Regions from separate parts of the Pseudarthrobacter sp. H2 genome, predicted to be linked through region 1. Evidence: riboswitches for the same ligand, from Rfam matches in the RefSeq annotation. Region 1 holds a riboswitch; each other region holds the start of a gene.
The links. Region 1 has a riboswitch for S-adenosylmethionine ahead of ACQCSZ_RS22455 (DUF1737 domain-containing protein). Riboswitches for the same ligand answer to the same signal wherever they lie in the genome.
Positions count from the first base shown of each region.

Region 2: it holds a riboswitch for S-adenosylmethionine, as region 1 does, so the genes downstream of both, ACQCSZ_RS04215 (aminotransferase class V-fold PLP-dependent enzyme) here and ACQCSZ_RS22455 (DUF1737 domain-containing protein) in region 1, are expected to answer to the same signal.
Region 3: it holds a riboswitch for S-adenosylmethionine, as region 1 does, so the genes downstream of both, ACQCSZ_RS12955 (bifunctional o-acetylhomoserine/o-acetylserine sulfhydrylase) here and ACQCSZ_RS22455 (DUF1737 domain-containing protein) in region 1, are expected to answer to the same signal.

Region 1 is NZ_CP189594.1:4,834,858-4,838,602, forward strand. It holds gene ACQCSZ_RS22445 (O-succinylhomoserine sulfhydrylase) at 1-1,089, opposite strand, end outside; gene ACQCSZ_RS22450 (rhodanese-like domain-containing protein) at 1,090-1,500, opposite strand; gene ACQCSZ_RS22455 (DUF1737 domain-containing protein) at 1,497-1,802, opposite strand; SAM riboswitch class IV at 1,815-1,929, opposite strand; partial or broken gene ACQCSZ_RS22460 (pyridoxal-phosphate dependent enzyme) at 1,979-2,281, shown strand; gene ACQCSZ_RS22465 (RidA family protein) at 2,368-2,784, opposite strand; partial or broken gene ACQCSZ_RS22470 (L-arabinose isomerase family protein) at 2,979-3,056, opposite strand; gene ACQCSZ_RS22475 (Lrp/AsnC family transcriptional regulator) at 3,073-3,745, opposite strand, start outside.
Region 2 is NZ_CP189594.1:900,097-903,841, reverse strand. It holds gene ACQCSZ_RS04220 (glutamyl-tRNA reductase) at 174-1,538, shown strand; SAM riboswitch class IV at 1,616-1,729, shown strand; gene ACQCSZ_RS04215 (aminotransferase class V-fold PLP-dependent enzyme) at 1,765-3,234, shown strand; gene ACQCSZ_RS04210 (class I SAM-dependent methyltransferase) at 3,341-3,745, shown strand, end outside.
Region 3 is NZ_CP189594.1:2,733,974-2,737,718, forward strand. It holds gene ACQCSZ_RS12955 (bifunctional o-acetylhomoserine/o-acetylserine sulfhydrylase) at 1-1,280, opposite strand, end outside; SAM riboswitch class IV at 1,344-1,459, opposite strand; gene ACQCSZ_RS12960 (VOC family protein) at 1,613-2,251, shown strand; gene ACQCSZ_RS12965 (CPBP family intramembrane glutamic endopeptidase) at 2,379-3,158, opposite strand; gene ACQCSZ_RS12970 (histidine phosphatase family protein) at 3,269-3,745, shown strand, end outside.

The DNA.
Region 1 (3,745 bases):
CGCGCGGTGCGTCGTCGTGGCCGGGTGGGTGATGAGGGACTTCGAGTCGCCCAGGTTGTTGGAGATGTCGATGATCTTCAGCGCGTCCAGCAGGGCGAAGGCGGCCTCCTTCGCGGAGCGCCCGGCGGAGGGGGACAGCTCCAGGGTCAGCACGGTGCCGCCGGCCTTCATCTGCTTCGCGGCCAGCTCATACTGCGGGTGGGACGGCAGCAGCGGGTACCGCACCCAATTGACGGCGGGCTGCTCCTCGAGCCATCCGGCCAGGCGCAGGGCGGACGCCGAGGAATGGTTCACCCGCAGCGCCATGGTCTCCAGGCCCTTGGCCAGGACCCAGGCGTTGAAGGCGGAGAGCGCCGGTCCGGTGTGGCGCATGAGCTGCTTGACCGGCCCGTCAATGAACTCCTTCGTGCCCAGGATCGCGCCGCCCAGGACCCGGCCCTGGCCGTCGATGTGCTTGGTGCCGGAGTAGACGATCACGTCCGCGCCGAGGTCCCCGCAGCGCTGCAGCAGCGGGGTGGCGAAGACATTGTCGACGACGACGGTCGCTCCGGCGGCGTGCGCCAGTCCGCTCACGGCGGCGATGTCCACGATTTCCTGCATGGGGTTCGACGGCGACTCGAAGAAGACCGCCGTCGTCGGCTCCGACAGGGCGGAGCGCCACTGTTCCAGGTCCGGCCCGTCCACGAAGACCGTTTCCACGCCCCAGCGCGGGAGGATCTCGTTGAGGATCACGAAGCAGGAGCCGAACAGGGAGCGTGCGGCGACCACGCGGTCGCCGGCGCCGAGCAGCGCGCCGAGGGCGGTGAAGACCGCGGACATGCCCGACGCCGTCGCGAAGCAGGCCTCGGTGCCTTCCAGCAGCCGGAGCCGCTCCTGGAAGGTGGCGACCGAGGGGTTGCCGTAGCGGGAGTAGACGAAGCGCTCGTCCTCCCCGGTGAAGGCGCGTTCGGCGGCGGCGGCGGATTCGTAGACGAAGCCGGAGTTGAGGAAGATCGGTTCGGTGGTTTCCTGGAAGCCGGTGCGGTCCAGTCCGCCCCGGACCGCCTGGGTGTCGGGGCTCCAGCCGGCGGCGTCGGGATTGAAGGTCACTTAGTGCTTTCCGAGGTTGGTGGGCAGGCCGCGGTTCTTCCAGCCGTTGACCGTCCGCTCGCCGTAGCGGTCCGGTTCGCCTTCGAAGCCCTCAAGGACATTGTAGGAGGTGAAGCCGGCCTCCGTGGCGGCGGTGGCGGCGGCGATGGAGCGCTGGCCGGAGCGGCACAGGAACACGAGCTCGGCGCCGTCGTTGTCCGGGGCCTGCTGCTGGAGTTGAGTGATGAAATCCGGGTTCGGGATGCCGCCGGGGAAGGTCCACTGGATGAACAGGGGATCGTTTTCGGTGGCCTTGGTGTCCGGGATGCCGATGTGCGCCCACTCACCCTCGGTGCGGACATCCACCAGGACGGCGCCCGCCTCGAGCTTGGCCCAGGCTTCCTGCGGGGTGAGGTCTCCGGCGTAGCTCATGCGTGGCCCTCGAAGGCTTCGTCGGCGCCGAAGCCGTCGCTTTCCAGGTCATCCACCGCGCTGGCGACGGCGGCGTCCGCACTCGCGATCGCGGCCGGCAGCACGACGGCCTGCGCCACGATGACGGTGGTGCCGTTGAAGGTGGCGGCGGGGCTCCCGTGCAGGACGTAGCCTTCGGCCAGGGCCGCGGCAACGCGCTCGCAGAAGGAGCGGTCGTCGGGGCCGGTGAACAGGCGGTAGGCCAGCTTTTCTTCGGTGGCGGGGGTGGCGGGCGGTGCCGCCTGGGTGGACGCGTCGGGCACGACGATCTCCTTCTCTCACGCTTGCAGCTCGAATGGTCGATATGCCGAGTATTCACCTGAGGCACCCCGCCGCGAAAGGGAGGGTTGCCGACCGGCCAGTCAGGGCTTGGCGCCGGGTCTCATTACTCCCCAAAAACGTAACACCTACGACGCCGGCCCGCACCGCCGCCGTCGTCATGTTGAGTAACGGGCCGCCGGCAACGTTGCAAAGGAGGATGCCGGAACGGATCACGGCGGAGACCCCGGGGGCGTGGCGTCCCCTGCAGTTCGACAACCCGGCGAACCCGCGGGCTCACTACGAAACCACGGCCCCGGAGATCTGGGAGCAGACCGGCGGCAAGGTCACGCACGTGGTCGCGGGCGTCGGGACCGGCGGAACCATCAGCGGCACCGGCCGCTATCTGAAGGAGAAGTCGGGCGGGCGCGTGGAGGCGGTCGGCGCCGACCCGTTCGGCTCCGTCTACACTCGCCGCGCCCCGCGGGTCCGTGGCGGTGGCGATAGCCCCCGACGCCGACAGTAACTGCCTCACGTCGGTGCCATCACCGCAAGAACGCAGCTCTGCTGTCAGCCCTGGAGGCGGGCTATGGCCGAAATCTCCACCAGGAACTGCTCTCGCGCCATGGGTGCTACCACCACGGTCGAGGTCGGCGGAACGGGGCCGGTGAAGTACCTCTTCCGGGCCGCCCCAACGGCGGCGGCGTACTCGGCGGCAGCGAGATAGGTCGTGGTGGAGACGATGTCCTCCAGCGTGCCGCCGGCCTCTTCGAGGACGGCGGTGAGGTTCTCGAAGACCTGGGTGGCCTGCGCCTGGATGTCCCCCAGGCCCACGTAGGAGCCGTCGGGTGCAAAGGCGACCATGCCGGAGACATGCAGGACGTCCCCGTCCAGGACCCCGTAAGAGTACGCGTTGTTCTCAGCAATCTCGCGGGGTAATGCGGCGGGCAGGATCATTCGTCGGGTCTGCGTTATTGAGTACTCCATTCGTCCCGGACAGGCACCGTTGCCGTCATGGCCCAACGGGGCGGAACCGCGCATGCGGGGGCCACCCGTCAGAGGTCCGGTCTATCATATCGGCCCTGCCCGCCACGGCCAGGACGCCACGCCTCAAGGGACCGCGTGATCGGTCCACCACCGGATGCACCAACTGACCCTCGCTCAGATGCTCGGCATCGCCAAATCCCGGCGCCCATGACCTTGGCGGAGCGGCCCAGGACGGCGGTCTTCCAATCGCTTTCGGCGCCGAAGCCGTAGCCTCTTCACGCGGCCGGCTCAGGCTACCGCCGCGGGCCTCTCCGGAACTCCGTCGTGGTACCGCACGGTGCTTCGCTTGAACACCTCTGCATAGATGGAGGACCGGGCCGAGGCCACGCCGTCCCGTTTCTGGAGATCAGCCAGCAGCAGCCGAAGGTCGTCCAGGGTGGCCAAAGCCACCTGCGCCACGAGCTGCTCGCCGGAGGCGGCGGCCCAGCGCGTGACGGGGAGCCCGGCCAGGTGTGCCCCCAGCCCCTCCGTCGCTGCATCCGCACAGGTGATACTGATCAGGGATTCGACGGGGAAGCCCAATGACGGCAGGTCCGCCACGGCCCTGATGAACAAGGTGCCGGAGCTGGTCATCGCATCCAGCCGCCGGCTGACGGTTGCCTTGGAGACAGACAGGTCTGAAGCGAGCTCGTCCATGGTGGCCCGGCCGTTGCGGTGCAGCAGCCCGGCCAGCATCCGGCTGGTGTCATCGAGCGGGGGATGGCCGCTCGGCGTGCCGGCCAGGCGGGCATCCTCATCGGGGTGCAGCGCGGCATATTGTTGTTTAGCCAGGACGTCCGGCGTCCAGCCGGAGGGGGTCCGGAAGTACTCGAACAGCGGCATCATGGTGAACGACTGGACGCCCTCCACCTTCGCGAGACGGTGGTACAGCAGCTCTGCGAGCTCATCGGGAGCGAGGAAC
Region 2 (3,745 bases), 1.3 Mb from region 1:
GGGCGTCCGCCGTCGTTCTTGTCTGGGGCGTGGTCTTCCGGGCGGTCCTGCGGCTCAAGGATTCCCAAGGGCCTCTGCACGATCCTGTCCACAGCGGCGGTCTCCGCTGTGGACACGACGTGGTGCGGACATCTGTTGGGAGGCAAGCGGCCTTGTCTGGAACATTTCAGCATGTGGATCCCGGATCCTGTGACTCCGGGGGCAGCCCGGTCCTGCTGGTGCTCGTTGCGAAGTACCGTGATCTCGACATTGAATCTGCCGCCCGGCTGCACTCCGTTTCCTCGCGGCTGGCCCGGCACATCCTGGCCGGCAGTTCCGCCGTTTCCGGATCCGTGGTCTTGTCCACGTGCAGTCGCTTTGAAATCTACTGCGAGGTCTCACCTGCGGGGGACGTTGATACCGCCTGTTCCGATGCCCTGGACTCTGTCGGCCTCTGCACGGGCCTGGCCGCCGCCCTGCTCGCGTCACTGTTCGAGCACACGCATGGGGAATCGGCGACGAAGCATCTTTTCGCCGTCGTGACCGGCCTCGATTCGGTTGTTGTCGGTGAGCGCGAAGTCGCCGGCCAGGCCCGCCGTGCCCTCGCTGAAGCGCAGGCTGCGGGTACCGCGAGCGGGCGTTTGATCCGGCTGTTCCAGGCGGCCTCCCGCACGGGGAAGGAGGTGGGGGCCCGGACCGCGCTCAGCAGCACGAGCAGGTCCATAGCCTCTGTGGCCCTTGACCTTGCCGCCGCCGGATCGGGGCAGCCGGCCCTGGACGATGTGTCCGTGGTCCTCTTCGGCACCGGAGCGTACGCGGCCTGCGTTGCGGAGATACTCAGAAGCAGGCGGTGTTCAGCCACTTATGTTTTTTCCCAGTCCGGCCGTGCGGACGCCTTTGCGGCGGCCAGGGGAGGAACGGCGCTGACGGCCCGGGAACTGCCCGCAGCCGTTGCCCGGGCAGACATCATCATTGGCTGCAGCGGCACCGAAACGCGCATCGGCGCGGCCCAACTGGCAGCCTGGAGGGACGAAGCTGCCCATCCCCTCACCGTCATCGATCTCGCCCCCAGCCATGATTTCGACCCTCACGTGGCGGATCTTCCGGGCATTGAACTGATCACCCTCGAATCGGTCCGGCTGGCGGCTCCCCCGGCGGACGCGGAGGCGCTCCGCGTTGCCGGTGCCCTGGTCCGGCAGGCAGCGCGCCGCTTCGAGGAACAAGAGGCAATCCGCATGGTCGACACGGCCATCGTTGCCCTGCGCCTGCACATCCATCAAGTCCTCGAGGCTGAAATGGAGCGCGTCACGAAACAACACGGGTGCGGCGCCACGGCTGAAGAAGTGAACTCCGCTCTGCGCCGCATCGTCCGGCGCCTGCTCCACATCCCGACGGTCCGCGCCAGGGAACTGGCCACGGCCGGCCGCCAGGACGATTACGCGGCAGCCCTGGAAGCCCTCTTCGGCCTCAACGTCCAGCTCACCATCCCGCGGATACCCGGCACGATGAGCTCCGTGGAAAGCGTCCCGGCCGCTCCGGCCGCTGCGGCTGCTCTCTAGCTACATGGCGTAACAAACCGCTTCACATTGGAGCGTGGCCTTTTCCCCGGCGGCGTGGTTGTCCTAGGCTCGATGCAGGTCACGAGTGCCAGCGCTAAACCCCGGTTTGCTGGCCGGCAACCCTCCATTCGCGGTGGGGTGCCCCGGGTGACGACCTGGCCGGTCCGGAGTGGACCCGGCAAGCGCGGATCCCCGGAGCGTGGGGTCCTGTTCGAATGAGGTCCTTTTGACAACCGCCATTTTCCCCGCCGCCACTGCGATTGACTCCACTGCGCTTGACTCCACTGCGCTTGACTCCACTGCGCTTGACTCCACTGAAGGTGGGGACCCGGACGCACGGTTCGCCGTCGCGGGCCGCCCGCTCTCCGCGGTGACCGGGGCCGAGATCCAGGCCCCCCTCATCCAGGGCGGCCACGTCCGCTACGCCAACCTGGACTACGGCGCCTCGGCACCGGCCCTGTCCGTGGTGTCCGCCTACCTGAACGAGATCCTTCCGTTCTACGCGAGCGTCCACCGCGGCGCCGGCTACGCCTCCCAGATCAGCACGTCCGTCTACGAGAACGCCCGCAGCATTGTGCGCGGCTTCGTGGGCGGCCGGGCAGACGATGCGGTCATCTTCACCCGGAACACCACCGATTCCCTCAACCTGCTCGCCGGTTGCCTGCCCGTGCGCGGCGGCAAGCACACCGGCGAGGTCCTCTACCTCGACATCGAGCACCACGCCAATCTGCTGCCGTGGCAGAAGGTGCCGCACCGCAGCGTCGTCGCCGCCCCCACCCTGGCGGCCACCCTGGAGCGGCTGCGCGGGGAACTGGCGCACGGCGGGATCAGCCTGCTCGCCGTCACCGGAGCCTCCAACGTCACCGGGGAAATCCTGCCGATCCGGGCCCTGGCCGCCCTGGCCCACGAGTACGGCGCCCGGATCGTCGTCGACGCCGCCCAGCTCGCCCCGCACCGGCGCATCAACATCGCCGCGGACGACGTCGACTATCTCGCCTTCTCCGGCCACAAGCTTTACGCACCGTTCGGCGCCGGCGTGCTGGTGGGGCGCCCGGACTGGCTCGACGCCGGCACCCCGCACCTCGCCGGCGGCGGCGCGGTCCTGGACGCCAGGCTCGACACCGTCAGCTGGACCACCGGCCCGGCACGGCACGAGGGCGGCTCCCCCAACGTCCTGGGTGCCGCCACGCTGGCCCGCGCCACCGAGGTGATCGCGGCGCTGGACGAGGAGCAATGGCACGCCCATGAGAACGCCATCCGGTCCTTCCTCGTCGAGGGGCTCCAGCGCATCGACGGCGTGAGCGTGCACCAGATCTTCTCCGACACGGAACAGGGCGCCGGGACCATCGGCGTCGTGAATTTCTCGGTTGCAGGCTACGACGCAGGCCTGGTGGCGGCCTACCTTTCGGCCGAACACGGTATCGGCCTGCGGGACGGCCGTTTCTGCGCCCATCCCCTGCTCCGCCGGCTCGGGCTGCCTTCCGGTTCCCTGCGGGCAAGCTTCGGCCTCGGCTCGCGGCTGGAGGATGCGCAGCGGCTGCTCGCCGGAATCCAGGAGCTGCGGCAGACCGGCCTCGGCTGGGATTACGTGGTGGATGCCGGCCGCTGGGTCCCGTCCAACGATTCCCGCAGCTACCCGCACTGGGCACCGAACACGCCGGGCACCGCGGGCGCAGCCCCCTGCTCCCTGGATTAGGCGGCAGCCGTCCGGGGCCGGGCGTCCGGCACCGGGGACCGGCGCCCGCTGCCGCATGCGGTAAATTCGGAGGATACCCAACCGGATCTGCCGAAGGAGATCGCACGTGGCACGCGGCGGCCCCAAACTCCACCATGAGCGACGCCAGCAGCTGGGGCAGAGCTTCCAGGACGGCGGCGAGCACTATGAAAGGGTCCGCCCCGGCTACCCTGAAGAATCGGCCGGCTGGCTGATCCCACCGGGCGCGCAGGACGCCGCGGACATCGGCGCGGGGACCGGAAAGTTCACGGCACTGCTGGTCGGGCGCGGCCTGCGCACCGTGGCGGTGGATCCTTCGGCGGACATGCTGGAGCAGCTGCGCCGGACCCTGCCCGGCGTCGCCGCCGTCGAGGGCACCGCCGAGAACACCGGCCTCGAGCCGGAAGCCTTTGACCTCGTCACGGTCGCCCAGGCGTGGCACTGGTGCGATCCTCTCCTGGCGAGCACCGAAATCGCCCGGATCCTCCGGCCG
Region 3 (3,745 bases), 2.1 Mb from region 1:
TCCGCAAGGATGTCGTCGATGTGTTCCAGTCCCACCGAGAGCCGCACGAGCCCCGGCGTCACGCCCGCCACTGCCTGCTGTTCCGCCGTGAGCTGGCTGTGGGTGGTCGACGCCGGGTGGATGACCAGGGAGCGCACGTCGCCGATGTTCGCCACGTGCGAGTGCAGCTCGAGCGCATCAACGAAGCGCTTGCCAGCCTCCGCTCCGCCGGCGAGGTTGAACGACACGACCGCGCCGGTGCCCTTGGGCCCGTACTTGCGGCCACGCTCGTACCAGGGGCTGGACGGCAGCCCCGCGTAGGCGACGGATTCGACGTCGTCCCTCGCCTCCAGCCACTCAGCCACCCTGGTGGCGTTGGCGACGTGGCGTTCCACGCGCAGGCTCAGGGTCTCGATGCCCTGGGCGATGAGGAAGGCGTTGAACGGGGAGACGGCCGAGCCGAGGTCGCGCAGCAGCTGGACGCGGGCCTTGAGGATGTAGGAGAGGTTGGCGCCCAGGGCGCCGTCCGCCCCGAGGTCCCGGGCGTAGACCAGGCCGTTGTAGGTGGGGTCCGGGGTGTTGAAACCGGGGAACCGCTCCGGGTCCTTGCCGAAGTCGAAGTTGCCGGAGTCCACGATCACGCCGGCAATCGCGGCGCCGTGGCCGCCGAGGTACTTGGTGGCGGAGTGCACCACGATGTCCGCGCCCCACTCGATCGGACGGATCAGGTACGGGGTGGACAGCGTGTTGTCCACGATCAGCGGCACGCCGGCCTCGTGCGCCACCTTCGAGACGCCTTCGATGTCCAGCACATCCTGGCGCGGGTTGGACACCACCTCGCCGAAGAACAGCTTGGTGTTGGGCTTGACGGCGTCGCGCCACTGCTCCAGGTTGTCCGGGTCCGCCACGAAGGTGACCGAGATGCCGAACTTCTTCAGCGTGTGGGCCAGCAGGTTGTAGGTTCCGCCGTAGAGGCTGGGGCTGGCCACGATGTGGTCGCCGGCTTCGGCAACGTTGAGGATCGCGAAGGTCTCCGCGGCCTGGCCGGAACTGAGCAGCAGGGCGGCGAGGCCGCCTTCGAGGCTGGCCACGCGCTGCTCCACCGCGTCCTGGGTCGGGTTCCCGATCCGGGTGTAGATGGGGGCAAGCTCGGCCAGCGCGAAGCGGTTGGCGGCGCTCTCGGCGCTGGGGAAGACGAACGACGTCGTCTGGTAGATGGGCAGTGACCGCGCGCCGGTGGCGCTGTCCGGCTCCTGGCCGGCGTGGATCTGGCGGGTTTCGAAGGACCAGGCGTTGGACATCGGAACAGCTCCTCAGGGGACCGGGCACAGGCCGCCCTGGGCTCATCGCCCGGGACGGCAGCGGCGCCGCGCTTGCCCTCCGGCGGGCGCCGGACGGCCAGGTCTTCACCCGGGGCACCCCACCGCGATACGAGGGTTGCCGGCCAGCAAGCCGGGGCTGTGCGCTGGCACTCATGACCTGGCTTCAGTCTAGGAACGCCCCAGCCGCGCTGGATAGCTTTATGACGAAGATGAAGGCGCAGCGGTTCCCCCAGCAAATCCCGGCAGGACATCCCACCACGGTTAGGACCGCCTAAGCTGAGAGCCCCATCACAAAGTGCCAAGATGATGGCATGCGCATGGATCATGTCTCTTACGCCTGTGAACACGATGGCTTGGCAGCCACCACCGAACGAATTGCGTCCGCCCTCGGCGTCGAAGCCGTGAAGGGCGGAGTACATCCCCGGTTCGGGACCCGCAACATGATTATCCCGCTCGCGGGACACAAGTATCTGGAGGTCGTGGAGGCCCTGAACCATCCGGCTTCCGACAAGGCCCCCTTTGGCCAGGCAGTCCGCGCCCGCTCGGAAGCGGGCGGCGGCTGGATGGGCTGGTGTGTCGAGGTCGACGACCTGGCACCCTTCGAGGAACGCCTTGGCCGCGCCGCGGTCAACGGCAACCGGAAGTTCCCGGACGGCCGTGAGCTCGTCTGGAAGCAGATCGGCATCCTGGGCCTCATTGCGGATCCGCAGGTCCCCTACATGCTCAAGTGGGAGGGCGATCCGGAACTTCACCCGTCCAACGCCTACCCGAGCAACGTCAAGATGTCCGCCCTCACGATCGCCGGCTCAGCAGAGCGCGTCACCGAGTGGCTCGGCGTGCCGGTGGAGAAGCCGCTGGAAGACGTTGCCGTGAACTGGCTGGCCCCCCGCGGCACGCCGGGCATCCTGTCCGTCACCTTCGAAACGGCAACCGGAGCCGTCACCATCTGACGCTCCCGCCGCCCAACTCTTCGGCCGCCATCAGCGGGTGCCACTGACGCCACCCACCGATGGCGGCCGAATTCTTTTTAATGCCTCCTTCGCGGCCCGCTTCCCAGCCGCCGCCCCGGCCGCCGCCTCAGCCCAGGCCGATCGCCTTCCCGAAGAGGCTGAATCCGACGAAGGCCACGGTGTCCAGGACGGCGTGCGCGATGACCAGCGGCATCACCCGCCGGGTCCGCGTGTAGACCAGGGCAAAGACCACTCCCATCACCGCGTTGCCGATGAAGGGCCCGAAGCCCTGGTACAGGTGGTAGCTGCCGCGCAGCATGGAACTGACGAAGATCGCCGCCGGCATGCTCCAGCCGAATTTGCCGAGCCGGTCCAGCAGGTAGCCCACGACGATCACCTCCTCCACGATCCCGTGCCGCACCGCGGACAGGACCAGCACCGGGACAGTCCACCAATAGGAGTCCAGCGCGCTGGGGATGATCGCCGTCGTGATGCCGAGGGCGCGGCCGGCGGCGTACAGGCCCAGGGACGGAATCCCGATCAGGGCGGCCAGCCCCAGCCCCTGCAGCACGTCCTTGCCGGGCCTGGCGAAATCCAGGCCCAGCTTCCGGAACGCCGAGGCGCCGCGACGGCTGCTTCCGGACAGGCCCGCCCGGTGTTCGGTGAGGAAATAAATCACCAGGACCACCGGGACCAGGGCGAAGATGATGTCCAGCAGCTGGTACGTGAGGTCGAAGTACTCACGGCTGCTCTGCGAGCGGTTCAGCGTGGACGTCCCCTGCGCCAGCGGCGCCTTGGTCAGCTTGTCCAGCAACTGGACCACCGAGTACACCGCCGACTGCCCCAGCGACAGCCCCAGCACAATCCATACTTCTAGCCGCAGCCGACGGCGGGAGGGAACCAACATGTTCCCATCTTGCCCGCACTTGCCGGTAGTTGCCTGATCCCGGCTTTTCCGGGGCCGGCGCCCGGGCTCTTCCATGGCCGGCGCCCCGGCCGGCCCTATGCTTGGAGCTTATGAGTGCGCCCGGGAAAATCATCATGATCCGGCATGGCCAGTCCGCCGCCAACGCCGACACCTCGATCTACAACCGGGTGCCCGATTACCGGATCCCCCTGACTCCGCTCGGCGTCGAACAGGCCACGGCGGCCGGCGAGCAGGTCCGCCGGCAGCTGGACGGGCGACAGGTGTGCGTCTATGTCTCCCCGTACCTCCGGGCCTACCAGACCCTCGAGGCCCTCAACCTGGGGCCCCTGGTCGAGCGCGTCATCGAAGAGCCGCGGCTGCGGGAACAGGACTGGGCCAACTTCCAGATCGCCGACGACATCGAGGACCAGAAGGAGCTCCGCAACGCCTACGGCCACTTCTTCTACCGCTTCCGCGAAGGTGAGTCCGGCTCCGATGTCTACGACAGGATTTCCTCGTTCATGGAGACCCTGCACCGGCACTGGTCCAAACCCGGCTATGCCCCGAACGCGCTGTTTGTGACGCAC